DNA from 4 places in the Bariatricus sp. SGI.161 genome. Region 4 is predicted to be linked to each of the others. Evidence: riboswitches for the same ligand, from Rfam matches in the RefSeq annotation. Region 4 holds a riboswitch; each other region holds the start of a gene.
What was found. Region 4 has a riboswitch for cobalamin ahead of ACQRBH_RS15150 (sirohydrochlorin cobaltochelatase). Riboswitches for the same ligand answer to the same signal wherever they lie in the genome.
Positions count from the first base shown of each region.

Region 1: another riboswitch for cobalamin. It lies ahead of ACQRBH_RS11665 (CobW family GTP-binding protein); the one in region 4 lies ahead of ACQRBH_RS15150 (sirohydrochlorin cobaltochelatase).
Region 2: another riboswitch for cobalamin. It lies ahead of ACQRBH_RS10660 (uroporphyrinogen decarboxylase family protein); the one in region 4 lies ahead of ACQRBH_RS15150 (sirohydrochlorin cobaltochelatase).
Region 3: another riboswitch for cobalamin. It lies ahead of ACQRBH_RS07525 (hypothetical protein); the one in region 4 lies ahead of ACQRBH_RS15150 (sirohydrochlorin cobaltochelatase).

Region 1 covers NZ_JBNPLX010000019.1:21,510-24,996, reverse strand. Annotated here, with positions in the region: gene ACQRBH_RS11675 (uroporphyrinogen decarboxylase family protein) at 1-583, opposite strand, end outside; gene ACQRBH_RS11670 (corrinoid protein) at 598-1,248, opposite strand; gene ACQRBH_RS11665 (CobW family GTP-binding protein) at 1,267-2,202, opposite strand; cobalamin riboswitch at 2,284-2,461, opposite strand; gene ACQRBH_RS11660 (uroporphyrinogen decarboxylase family protein) at 2,510-3,487, opposite strand, start outside.
Region 2 covers NZ_JBNPLX010000016.1:49,038-52,524, forward strand. Annotated here, with positions in the region: gene ACQRBH_RS10640 (insulinase family protein) at 1-33, shown strand, start outside; gene era (GTPase Era) at 86-982, shown strand; gene ACQRBH_RS10650 (hypothetical protein) at 1,037-1,213, shown strand; gene recO (DNA repair protein RecO) at 1,155-1,904, shown strand; cobalamin riboswitch at 2,152-2,338, shown strand; gene ACQRBH_RS10660 (uroporphyrinogen decarboxylase family protein) at 2,404-3,487, shown strand, end outside.
Region 3 covers NZ_JBNPLX010000010.1:4,743-8,229, forward strand. Annotated here, with positions in the region: gene ACQRBH_RS07515 (dicarboxylate/amino acid:cation symporter) at 1-984, shown strand, start outside; gene ACQRBH_RS07520 (prepilin peptidase) at 968-1,411, shown strand; cobalamin riboswitch at 1,488-1,686, shown strand; gene ACQRBH_RS07525 (hypothetical protein) at 1,856-3,487, shown strand, end outside.
Region 4 covers NZ_JBNPLX010000035.1:15,136-18,622, forward strand. Annotated here, with positions in the region: gene ACQRBH_RS15145 (FtsX-like permease family protein) at 1-1,678, shown strand, start outside; cobalamin riboswitch at 1,738-1,926, shown strand; gene ACQRBH_RS15150 (sirohydrochlorin cobaltochelatase) at 2,158-3,360, shown strand; gene ACQRBH_RS15155 (hypothetical protein) at 3,372-3,487, shown strand, end outside.

The sequences.
Region 1 (3,487 bases), on a different contig from region 4:
TCGGGAACCACAGGAAATCAACCCCGGCATCCGTAAGTACTTTACAGGACTCAACGACTGCATCTTCTACATAATCAGAAATTGCACGGAACAATTCCGGATTCTTTACCATCGCTTTAAATGCCGGTTTTGCTCCCATTAAGGTAAATGCTACCGCCGTCGGTGTATGTACGATTACAAATATAGGCTCATCCGGCTCTTCTTTTCTCATCAATTCAATCGTCTTTAAAACGCCTTTTAATTCCATACAATCTTCGGCTTTGTATGGACGTAACTTTTTGATATCCTCTAAGGAATGTACGACATCATCGCCATCGCCAACGATCTTTCCCTCGCTGTTCGGCAGATGTCCTCCCATCATACGTGCAATTCCGCCATAAGCTCCTGCACATAATCCATCATATCCAAGTTCACGTCTGGTACCGACCATACATTTTGTAAGCTTCTCTGGATTCGTCAAAGCCTCAGGCATCGTATATCCATAACGGGCAACCGGAAGTGAAAATGCATTCATAATTACGGGAATCCTATCGGCACCTTTTCCTTCCAAAATTGCTTTTACCGCTTCTCTTTTTCCCATCATAGTATTCTTCCTCCTTATGCTGCCCCAACTAATTTCTTTGCAAACTCAACTGCTTCAATTGCACTTCTGGTATATCCGTCTGCACCAATGCGTTCTGCGAACGCCGAAGATACCGGTGCTCCACCGACCATAATCTTGACCTTATCACGAAGTCCTGCTTCTTTTAACTTCTCAATGACTGTAGCCATGCCCGGCATTGTCGTAGTCATTAACGAAGACATGCACAAGATATCTACATCATTGTCTCTGATATAGTCCACGAATGCATCCAAAGGCACATCTCGTCCCAGATCATGAACATCGAATCCTCCAGTCTCCATCATGATTCTTACCAGATTCTTTCCAATATCATGAGTATCTCCTTCTACAACACCGATTAACACTTTACCAATACTAGTGTCTTCTGTGTCTGGCAGATATTTTTGGAACTCTTCGATTCCAGCATACATTGCATCAGAACATACAATCAGCTCTGGCACAAAGTATTCTCCTTCTTCATACATGGCACTGGCTCTCTTCATTCCATCAACCAGGCCTTCCAGCATACCTTCCTGTGGGTCATAACCACATTCAATATACTCTTTGACCACATCTACAACTTCCTCATCCTCCATATCAAACACACAGTCTGATAATTTCTGCAACAACTCTTCCTTTGCCTGCATCTTGCTTTCCTCCTTGCATTATATAGAAAACAGCTCCCAAATCGCTGTTTCATTCAAATTACATCCTATAATAATAATCTTATCCACTTTCGTCCCTTTGACGGTATCCGAGATATCTGCCACTTCCACAATGGATGGTGTAAAATCAAAATGCAACACTCTTCCACCCCCTGCTTTTACAATTCCTTTGGCACGCAGGACTTTTCCATATTTTTCATCCTTTAATCCATACAACGCCTTCTCTAATTCATGAGCAGTCATTTCTCTGGCATTTTCTATTGACATACTGGAAAATATCTTATCTGCTGAAGCCGGCGACATCATTATCTCTTCCATATCGTCTTCCGGATCATTTTCATAATCTTCTGACATATCCAAAAGCTCTAACAAGGCTGCACCTTCCATCTTACGCCAGTCATCTTCATATATAACAGCATCGGGATTTACCTCTCTAATCTCCGAAATCAATCGATTCTTTTCCTCTTTTGACACCTGTTCCAGATGACTCAATAATATAAGTCCTGCATTTTGAATCTGATCCAGGTAAAACGCACCGAAACCATCTATATAATCTTCAAACTCCGTAATATCTAATATTACAATCAATTTGGTAATTCTAAGATCTATTCCTTCCTTTTCTTTTGCCCGGCCACAGGCCTTTACAACATCTGTAAGCCTTCCCACACCAGAAGGTTCAATAACAATCCGGTCCGGATGGAACTGTTCTGCAAGTTCTTTGATTCCTTTTTGGAAATCTAGCGCCAGACTGCAACAGATACATCCTGCATACAATTCTTTTACTGGAAGATCCCCCTGAATCAATTCTCCATCAAGTCCCACATCCCCAAATTCATTCTCAATCACAACGGTATTTCCACCAAGTAAGGGAAGATACTTGTTTAAAAACGTTGTTTTCCCTGCTCCCAAAAACCCTGATACAATCTGAATCTCCATCTTCCACCTCATATTACATATTTTGCAAAAGAAAAACGGTGCAGAAAAAGCAGCGTAAACACACTGCTTTCTCCCCACCGATAAGCTCGTTCATATATAGCAGGTCTCCTGACTTAACTTCTCTCTCTAATCCTTACCTTCCCCGATGTTCCGAGTGGCACTAAGGCTATCGTCTATCTTACAGTAGAGCGGGCTGTTCTGGACTCTCACCAGATTCCCTTTTCAATGCCTATGCATCACTATATATGTTACTACTCATATGGTAGCATAAAATATCTTTTCATCCCAATTGATAATTTCAATGGTATTATAGATTATTTCTATTATTTATCATTCCCTTCGGCATACATCCTTTTTTCGCCCCTCTTCCGTAGATTGCTGCCGCATTCATGAATGCAATCATATTCTCTTTCGGCGTTCCTACCGGGGTTGTACATCCAGGGCATAGATTATATCCGCAAGGATTATCGCCTGCATCTGCAATACATTTTTTTACATGTTCTTCAATATCTCTAACCGTCCCATTTCTCAGTACATCTACCGGCATTAGATTACCGCTGATAGCAATTCTGTTGCCATAACCCTCTTTCAATTCTTTCAAGCTCTCACAATTATCTACCCAGAATCCTGAAACACCGGCATCAACCACTTCCTGCCACCGGTCTTTTGTATGTCCACAAATATGAATAGACGTTGCTCCCTGAAATTCGTTCAATCTTTTAACAGCCTGTTTCAGATAAGGCACAAAGAATTCATTAAACTGTCTTTTACTTAAAAGATCCCGAGAAGCCATTGGCTCTGATAACATAAACTTAATTCCCAGTTTCTGATTCATATCTCTGCAGCACTTCACAATACAATCTGTGCTATATTGAAGAAGTCGATGTGCACCTTCTTTATTTTTCACTGTTGCTTTTAAGAACGTTTCTGTTCCAATCAGACTGGCAGCTGTTGTAAGTGGACCTGCAAGACCGCTGCCAAGAACCCGTTCTGATCCGAATCTTTCCTGTAGCCGTTCAAACGCTTCAATAATAATGGGGAATCTTCCGTCTTTTTCCACATTCACCAACTCCATGTTCTCCACATCTGAAAAGCTTTTTAATGCCGGTTCTAAAATATAAGACACATTTTGCTTTGGATACTCTAGTTTCGTCCCTAATGCCTCTACCAGTGTTCTTAGTCCTAATCCAATTCCCATATTATCTGCATGGAAATCTTCCGCCAGACGGCTCTCTACCTCTACCATCAAATCTGCCGAAAAATAATATTTACTAATAGGAATTCC
Region 2 (3,487 bases), on a different contig from region 4:
AAAGAACTGTTTAAAACTGTGACAAGTTTTTAACAGGGGACGTAGTAAATTGAAAGAATACTACGTCCCCATTTAAGGAGTTTTTATGAGAAAAGATTATAAATCGGGATTTGTTACTTTGATCGGACGCCCAAATGTGGGGAAATCTACGTTGATGAATTGTCTGATAGGACAAAAAATTGCCATTACTTCTAATAAGCCGCAGACGACGAGAAATCGTATCCAGACGGTGCTGACAACGGAGAAGGGGCAGACCGTGTTTGTGGATACGCCGGGTATCCACAAGGCGAAGAATAAGCTTGGGGAATATATGGTGAATGTGGCAGAGCGGACGTTGAATGAGGTGGATGTGGTGTTGTGGCTTGTGGAGCCAACGACGTTCATCGGTGCAGGTGAGCAGCACATTGCCAAGCAGCTTCAGAGAGTTCATACCCCAATTATTCTGGTTATTAATAAGATTGACAGTGTGAAGAAGGAAGAGGTATTGCCGGCAATTGCAGCGTATAAGGATGTCTGCGATTTTGCGGAAATTGTTCCGGTGTCTGCAAGAAATGGGGATAATACGGATGAGTTGATCCGAGTGATCATGAAGTATCTTCCTTATGGACCACAGTTTTATGATGAGGATACCATTACTGATCAGCCGGAGCGTCAGATCGTAGCAGAGCTGATCCGCGAAAAAGCACTTCATTGTCTGCAGGATGAGATTCCACATGGAATTGCGGTGGCAATTGACCAGATGAAGATGCAGAAGAAGGTAATGCATATTAATGCGACCATTATCTGTGAGAGAGACTCCCACAAGGGGATAATTATTGGAAAACAAGGAAATATGTTGAAAAAGATTGGTAGCACAGCCCGCTATGAGATTGAGAAAATGCTGGATTGTCAGGTAAATCTGAAACTCTGGGTCAAGGTAAAGAAGGATTGGCGGGACAGTGAATATCTAATGAAAAATTTTGGTTATCGGGATGAAGAATAAAATCAGCCTTTTCTGGGAGAACCTAATCCTATCAACAGAGGATGAGGTGATTTCATGGAAGAAGAGTACTGGGAGCGTTTTCTGGAGACGGGAAAAGTGACAGATTATCTTTGCTATAAGGGAATGCAGATTTGTAAACAGATAATAAAAGACCATGAAGGTGGAATAAACGGTGAATCAGATTACAGTGACAGGCTTGGTCCTGCAGGCGACTCCTGTCGGCGAATATGACAGACGAGTGGTAATTCTGACAAAAGAACGAGGGAAGATTGCAGCATTTGCCCGCGGCGCAAGAAGGCCTAACAGTGCACTGATGGGAGTAACGAGTCCATTTTCCTTCGGAGAATTTACAGTTTATGAGGGGCGGACATCATATACATTGGTGTCGGCCTCTATTTCCAATTACTTTCAGGAGCTGCGTATGGATGTTGAAGGGGCATATTACGGATTCTATTTTATGGAGCTGGCCAACTATTATGCAAGAGAAGCTAACGATGAGACTCAGCTTTTAAAGCTCTTGTATCAGACTCTTCGGGCACTTGTAAATCCCCATATACCAAACCGGCTGATTCGATATATCTATGAGCTGAAAACGGTCAGTATCAATGGAGAAGGACCACAGGTATTCCAGTGTGTAGGATGCGGGGACAGAGAAAGACCAATGGTGTTCAGTGTTAGACGTGGAGGTCTGCTCTGTGACAGATGCAGAAGAGATGTTTCGGATGGAATGGTGCTGAATCCCTCCACAATCTATACGCTTCAATATATTGTGGGAACGCCGGTGGAAAAACTATATACCTTTACCGTATCTGATGAAGTGCTTCGGGAACTGGGAAAAGTGACCGGAAGATATCTGGAAACTTACGTAGGAAAAAGATTTAAGTCATTAGAGATATTAGAACAATTGACAAAATTAGGATAAAAATATACATAAAAGGGGAGCCTCGCACCCGACCAGATCTGTTGGTGTGCGAAGCTCCTCTCTGATGTTATTCTTTTTCAAGCAGCGTTTCCTGTAATATATTTATCTGTATTATAGTTTGTCAGAACGAAAACATAAAGTGAATGAATCATTTAGAGATGAAAAACCCGTAGAATAGAAACTATCTATATAAGACTTTTACTATAGAAATAACCGATTTGGAAAATGTTAATTCACATGATAAACTTGAAATGTAAACGTATATAGTGACAATGAGAATTGTTGAAAAGGGAATTCGGTGAGAGTCCGGAGCAGCCCGCTCTACTGTGTGACGGACGATGGTTTTGTTGACCACTCAAAATATTTTGCTTTTGGGGAAGGAAATCCAGAGGACGAAGTCGAGTCAGGAGACCTGCTATATATTTTCAGGAGATTTCGGTGGGGAAAGACAGTGTTTACGCTGTTTTTTCGTACCGTATTTTATTTTAGGAGGTAAAAAATGGATTATCAAGAGCTGAAAAAGTTGATGAATGAACAGAAAGAAGAGATGACACCTTCTGAACGTATGGCAGCATACATGAAAGGGGAGGAAGTGGACTGCATTCCATATGGAATTCTTGCCCCAGACATGGCGATTGCCGATTTGATGGGATATTCAACGAAACAAATGAGTGAAGATCCGGAAGTTATGGCAAAGGTCATCAGGGAGAAGGATGTGACATATAACAATTTTGGATTTGGAGTTGGGCCGGATTTAAGAACCATTGGAGTAGCACTTGGATCGAAACTTTTCACACCAGAATACGGAGTGCCTCGAATCGAAGAACATGTCCTTATGGATTATGCAGATATTGATAAATTAAAAGTAGTGGACCCATATGACAATCCCGTTCTTACCCCAATGCTTGATATGGCAAAAGAATTAAAAAAACGATTACCCGAATATCCAATCAGCACAGGTGTGACAGGGCCAGTGTCATGTGCAGCTGCGATCAGGCCGGTGGATTTAATGTTAAGAGATACCAGAAAAAATCCGGAAATGCTGAAAAAGCTTTTGAAACTTTCCAATGAATGTTCATTAAAATGGGTAGAAGCATTTTGTAAAGAATTTGGGCCATGTTCTGTATTTATATCTGATCCGGTGACCTGCTCGGATATTTTGAGTAAAAAGCAGTTCGATGAGTTTTCTTACCCATATTTGAAAGAGTTAATTGATGGGCTTTATGAAATAACAGGACAGCCGCCGATGATCCATATTTGTGGAAAGACAAAACCAATCTGGAACGACATTGCAAATAGTGGAGTATGTGCATTTAGTATAGATAATTGCGAAGATCTTGCTGAGGCAAAAGAAGCGATTGGAGATAAAGTGATGTTAATGGGAAATGTACCGCCAGTAGATGTTATGTTAAATGGTACGATTGATGAGGTGATTGCGTCCTGTAAAGAATGTATTGAAAAGGCAGGAGACAGTCCAAAAGGATTCCAGCTTAACGTCGGATGTCAGACGCCGTTTGGTACATCTAAAGAGAATATGGAAGCTCTTATCTATGCAGCAAGAAAATATGGGCGTGGTGCGAAAA
Region 3 (3,487 bases), on a different contig from region 4:
TTATGTACAACTGCTTGTGCAGCAACACTTGGTATTATTGTGTCCAATATATTTAAGATTGGTCAGGGCTTTGAGATTACAGGAGAAGTTGCAGAGGTAACGATTCCGGAGAGTACGGGAGTTATCAATACCTTAGTTAATATTATTCCGTCAAATCCGATACAATCACTGGCAAATGGAGATATGCTCCAGATTATTGCGTTTGCCATTGTCATTGGCGGCGGAATTGTGATGATTGAAGATAAGGGTAAACCAATTTTCAAAGCATTCGATTCACTGGCTGAAGCAATGTATGCCATTACCGGAGTGATTATGAAGTTTACACCTGTTGCAGTATTTGCGTTGATTACACCGATTGTGGCAGAAAATGGGGCAGAAGTACTGCTTCCGTTGGTCAGTGTGGTTCTGGCAGTTTATGGTACTTGTATATTGCATGCAATCATTGTATATTCATCTTCTGTAAAATTATTTTCCGGTGTGGGACCAAAAGAATTCTTTCAAAAAGCAGCAGAAGCAATCGTATTTGCTTTTACTTCAGCAAGTAGTTCAGCGACATTGCCATATTCTATGAAATCAGCAGAACAGTTGGGTGTCACAGAAGAGGTGCGTTCTTTTGTGCTTCCGCTCGGTTCTACGATCAATATGGACGGAACTGCTATTTATCAGGGAATCTGTGCATTATTTATTGCAAATGTATATGGAATTCATCTGAGTCTGGTGCAGCAGATTACAATTGTGCTGACGTGTACATTTGCGTCTATAGGGGCGGCAGGAATCCCAGGGTCTGCAATGGTCATGCTTTCCATGGTTCTGCAGTCTGTCGGGCTTCCGCTGGAAGGTATCGGACTGGTGGCTGGAATCGACCGGATTACAGATATGGCTCCAACGGCTACGAACATTACTGGAGATATTGCATGTTCTGTTGTGATTCAGGCAACTGAGAACAAAAAACAGAAGGAGAGATCGGATGGTGAATGTCTGTAGAATATTATTCACGGCAGGATTCTTAAGTTTATTGGCAATGATAGCCTATAATGATTGGAAGACAATGAAGATTCCGAACAAATTAATCATAATAACTGGAGGGGTTGGTCTGGCATCAACCCCTTTTTTCACAGAAATCAGTCTGATGGAGAGAGGAATCGGTGCCTTCTGTATCAGCATACTGCTTCTCATTATTACGTGTATTGTTCCGGGAAGCTTCGGTGGCGGTGATATCAAACTCACGGCTGTCTGTGGATGGTATCTTGGATGGCGGTGTATGATGCTTGCATTCGTAATCGCGGTATTTAGCGCAGGAATCTATGCAGTATGGATTATGGTGAAAAAGAAAGCTGGATATAAAACATCATTTCCATTTGGGCCATTCTTATGCCTTGGTATGGCTACAGCTTATTTTTTGAGAATGTGAAAAAGGAAGGACTTTCTTTGGGAAATATTGTAATTGACTGATAAGTCTGCTACAATGAGGTAGTGATTGATAATATCAAATATATGGGGTTTTCAGTGCCAGACAGATGTTCATCTGTAGGGGTAAAAGGGAATCAGGTGCAAGTCCTGAGCGATCCGGTCACTGTAAGCAAGGAGTAAGGCTGTGATATGCCATTGCATATATTTTATATGTGAGAAGGTGCAGCCGAGCGTTGATATGCAAGCCAGGAAACCTGCTGAAAATGTTGGTGAATAGCTTCCGAAGAAAGTGTTTTCATGTAATAAAGTAAAAGTTGTGGGAAAATATTTTTCACAGCTCTTGAAGAATGTCTGCTTTCGGAATGATAGCAGGCTTTTTCTTTGCAATACCAACAAGGGGCCACTTCCCCAGAAGGCCGAAAATAATCAAAAGGAGAGGATTTAAGTGAAAAGTAACACGAAAAAATTTCTTACCCTTCTTCTGGCTGTGGCTATGGCAGTAACGCCTGTGACCTCGCTTCGAGCAGAAGAGCCGAATGTACAAGGACAGGAAAATGCAGAGAATGAACAGCAAGAAGAAGTGGTAGAAGGAGAAGAAGCTGGACAGGGAAATACTTCTGATATTCCGCAGAATGTAGAACCTTCGAAGACCGAAGAGAAAGTGGAGAATCCACAGACAATAGAGAATGAAACAGTACAGCTGGAGAATCAGCAAAATATTTCTGAAAATGAGGAAATTACCACAACTGAGATAATAAATCAAAGTCTATTAGGAGTACCAATGCTCTTGGAAGAGGATGAGGCTGATAATACTAGTATCCAGATTCCAACAGGAGATGTGGGAATAAAGGTATTAAAGGTTTCTGATAATGCAGAATATAAAATGTTTAAAATAGCAAATTCAGAAGCAGTTATTAGTGGGAATCAGATTAATATCAGCATGTATACAGCCAATGTAAGTTACAGTAAGATTTATCTTGGAAATGTTGAAGATGCAACGTTGGAAAAAGCAATAGACGGAATAGAAGTTAATCAAGACGGGAAATCAGGATGGGTATTTCATTTCTCCGTGTCAGTATCTGACGCAGGTAGCAATGTACCAATCGCTTTATATAATCCAGGTGAAGGAAAGGGATGGTATAAAACAACTCCTTTGGTACTTCAGATTCCAGCAGAAATACTTGGAGAAACAGAGCCGGATCCAATTCCAACACCAGGTGCTTTGGAGAATGGAAGATATATAATAAATGCAACTTGTACAGAGGGAATGTTTAGCATTGATAATTGCATACTCACAGTTGATAACGGTATGATGACGGCAGAATTGACTCTAAGCACTAAAAAAACAGGTTATGATTATTTGTTTGTTGGTTCAGGAGAAGATGCAGAAAAAGGTTCAGGATGGATAGGAGCTAGAAAGGAATATAAAGAGGGGGATACAACCTACCGTACATTTGATATTCCTGTTCTTGTTCTGGATAAGGAAATTTTAATTGCTGCACATTCAATCGCGAATGATGAGTGGTATGATCGTCATGTTACATTTTCTTCTGAAGGTGCGCAAAAAGTAACAGATTCAGATTCTGGGAATCATCCGTCTGGCAGCACAGGCAGCACTGGTAATTCAGGTTCCAGCGGCAGCACCGGTTCTTCCGGCAGTCAGAATAATAGCAATCCAGATTCCGAATCCAAGTATGAGTCTGACTTAAGCGGTTCGACTGGAAAAGTGAACAATACCACCAAGTTAAAAGACGGCGTCTATACACCAGACAGCTTCACATGGTCGGGTGGAACCGGACGTGTGAGCATTTCTTGTACAAAGATTACAATAACGAACGGTCAGGCATATGCGACAATCGTATTCAGCAGTCCGAACTACGGTTATGTAAAGGCTAACGGCAATAAATACTATGCTACAGTTGTGGGCGGAACTTCTGTTTTTACGATTCCGGTTGAGTTGAATAAAAATAACCAGATTATTGGTATGACAACGGCGATGTCAACGGCACATGAAGTTGCTTACAATATCTTTATATATCTTGTGGCAGCAGGAGAAGCAGACGGCAAAACAGTTCTT
Region 4 (3,487 bases):
ACAGAGATCCATAGATGAGATAGAAGAAAAGAAGCAATCCGATGATTTCATGAAAGCTTTGCTTACCCAGACGGTCGTGCATGAGAATGAGCTTCAGGATTATGTTCCCCGTTATGCGAACCCGGCAATCAATTTTGCGACGGATGATATGGGGTCGGATGAAGCGATGGGCGGAGTGCTTCTGGATATCCTGATCGTGATTATTGCTTTTATCTTTGCGGTTACTATCAGCAATACTATTATGAAGGAATCACAGATGATCGGTACCCTTCGGGCATCCGGATATACAAAGGATGAGCTTGTGAGGCATTATCTGGCAACACCTGTGATTGTAACTATAATTGCGGCAATTGCAGGCAATTTGATGGGTTATACAGTCTTTAAAGATGTTGTAGTATCTATGTATTATAATAGTTACAGCCTTCCAACCTATGAAACAATATGGAACCCGGATGCGTTTGTTAAGACGACTGTAATACCAGTATTCCTGATGCTTGTGGTAAATCTGTTAGTGCTTATTCGTATGATGCAGCATACACCACTTCAGTTTTTACGGCGTGATCTGAAAAAGTCAAAACGAAAGAAAACTGTACGGCTTCCGAAGTGGAAGTTTTTTAACAGATTCCGTCTGCGTATCATATTCCAGAACATGCCTAATTATGCTGTCCTTTTTGCGGGCATTTTCTTTATTATGGTTATGCTGGCTATGGCAGTCGGAATGCCGTCTACCTTGAATTACTATCAGGGCAAGGCAGAAGATATGATGTTTGCAAAGTACCAGTATGTATTGAAATCCTGTGAAGATGAGGAAGGGAAAATGATTCATACGGATAATCAGGACGTAGAGGAATTCTGTATGAAAGCATTAAAGAAGACAGGGGACGAATTGGATGAAGAAGTGCCCATTTATGGCATTCGGGATAACAGCAGATATATCCAGATTGAAAACTTATCAGTACTTAAAGAAAATGAAGTGTATCTTTCACGACCATTCAGTGAGAAGTATAACCTGAAGGTGGGAGATACTATTAAGCTGGATGAAAAATATGAACATAAGCAGTATCAGTTTAAAGTATCAGGAATTTATGAAAAATGTCAGAGTATTGCAGTTTTCCTTCCGATTGAAAAATATCGTTCTTTATTTGAACTGGACAAGGAAGAGTTCACCGGATATATCTCAGACACAGAGATTACCGATATCGAAGAAGATAAAATAGCGACAGTCATTACGAAAGAGGATATTACGAAAATGTGCGACCAGTTAGATCATTCTATGGGAGCCTATATGCAGTATTTTCAGATTCTGTGTATCCTTTTATCAGCAGTACTGATTTATCTATTGACAAAGCTTATTATCGAAAAGAACGAAACGGCAATCTCCATGACGAAAATTCTTGGTTATGAAAACCGTGAGATCGCAAGCCTATATCTGCTTTCTACAACAATGGTAGTGGTTGTGGCAGATACCATAAGTGTAATATTAGGCTCTACGGTAATGAAACAGGCATGGAAAATCATTATGTTTAAATATAATGGATGGTTTGCCTTTACGATAGAGCCAATGGGCTATGTGAAGATGTTTTCCTTCGTTCTTCTGGGATACCTGATAGTAATGATGCTGGATTTCAGAAGAATCCGAAAGATTCCGATGGAAGAGGCATTAAAAAATGTGGAGTAGTCAATAACCATAGAATATTAAAAAACAATTTCAGAGACTTTACATTTTTATTTGAGTGTGATAAGGTATGTTCGATAGGTTCAGACAATCATGGATTGTTTGATTAAAAGGGAAACAGGTGCAAATCCTGTACGAACTCGTCACTGTAAGCGAGGAGTGCAAGGCCAGATAAGTCACTGAGCAATTGGGAAGGCGGCCTTGGATGTTGATCCGCAAGTCAGGAGACCTGCCTGTTTAAAAACGGAGTGGGATATGCCCACAGATCACGAGTAACTGGTCGCAACCGATTATAATGGAGATATTACATTTCTGGCAGTGCCTGTATCTGCCGGAAGTGTTGTTTGATTATGTCAGTATTACGTCCTTTTACCATTTTATGGAAAAAGGACGTTTTTTGGCTTTAAGTCATTATGCCCTCATAAGTACTGCCGTTATATCCTTTTGTCGGAAATGGACCAGAAATAAGAAGGAGGAACAAGATGAAGAAAAGAGTAGTAGCAATCTTGCTGGCAGTTTCCATGGTAAGTGCTCTGGTAATGACCGGATGTTCTGGCAGCAGTGAGGAGACATCCGAAACGGCGGAGGAAACTGAAGAAGTAGAGACAGATGCTGATCAGGAAGCGGCAGATGAAGTAGCTGCATTGATTGATGCCATCTATGTGCAGGAGAGAACAGATGAAACAGATGAACAGTGCAAGGAAGCCAAAGAGGCATGGGATGCACTGACAGATGAGCAGAAGGAATTGGTGGAAGGGGAAAATGCAGATCCGGATTACTTTGGAAGAGATACAGGCGATGCATCCAAAGATGATCCTCGTAATCAGGATGATATTGGTGAAAATGAGATCCTCGTAGTCAGCTTTGGAACCTCTTTTAATGACAGTCGCGTGGCTGATATTAAGGGAATCGAAGATGCACTTCAGGAAGCATATCCTGACTGGTCTGTAAGAAGAGCATTTACGGCACAGATTATTATTAACCATATTCAGGCAAGAGATGAGGAATGTATTGATAATATGGATCAGGCATTGGAACGTGCGGTTTCTAATGGAGTAAAGAATCTGGTCGTACAGCCGACGCATTTAATGCATGGCGCAGAATATGATGAGCTGATGGAATCTGTAGAAGCTTATCAGGATCAGTTTGAATCTGTAAAAGTTGCTGAGCCTTTGCTTGGAGAAGTTGGGGAAGACGCGACAGTTGTAAATGAGGATAAAAAAGCAGTTGCAGAAGCAATCACTTCCGAGGCAGTAGAAACAGCCGGATATGACAGCCTGGATGCTGCAAAAGAAGATGGCGCAGCATTTGTATTTTTGGGACACGGTACCTCTCATACTGCAAAAGTATCTTATAGCCAGATGCAGACACAGATGAATGACCTCGGATATGACAATGTATTTATCGGAACGGTAGAAGGCGAACCGGAAGAAACGGCATGTGAAGCTGTTATAGATGCAGTTGCCCAGGCAGGATATAAGAAAGTAATTCTTCGTCCTTTGATGGTTGTTGCAGGAGACCACGCTAATAATGATATGGCAGGAGACGATGATGACTCTTGGAAGAGCATGTTCAATGCTTCCGGAGAATTTGACAGTGTAGATACACAGATTGCAGGTCTCGGTGAGATTGAGGCGATTCAGAATCTTTATGTAGCACATACTAAAGCAGTAATTGGCGAGTAGGAGAAATGAAAATGAAGAAAAGGGTAATCGCAGTTCTTGGAATACTTTTGCTTTCATCTGCGCTTGTATTTGGATGTTCTGGGAAAAAAGATACTCAGGATACGGATGCAAAAGAACAGGTAGAAGA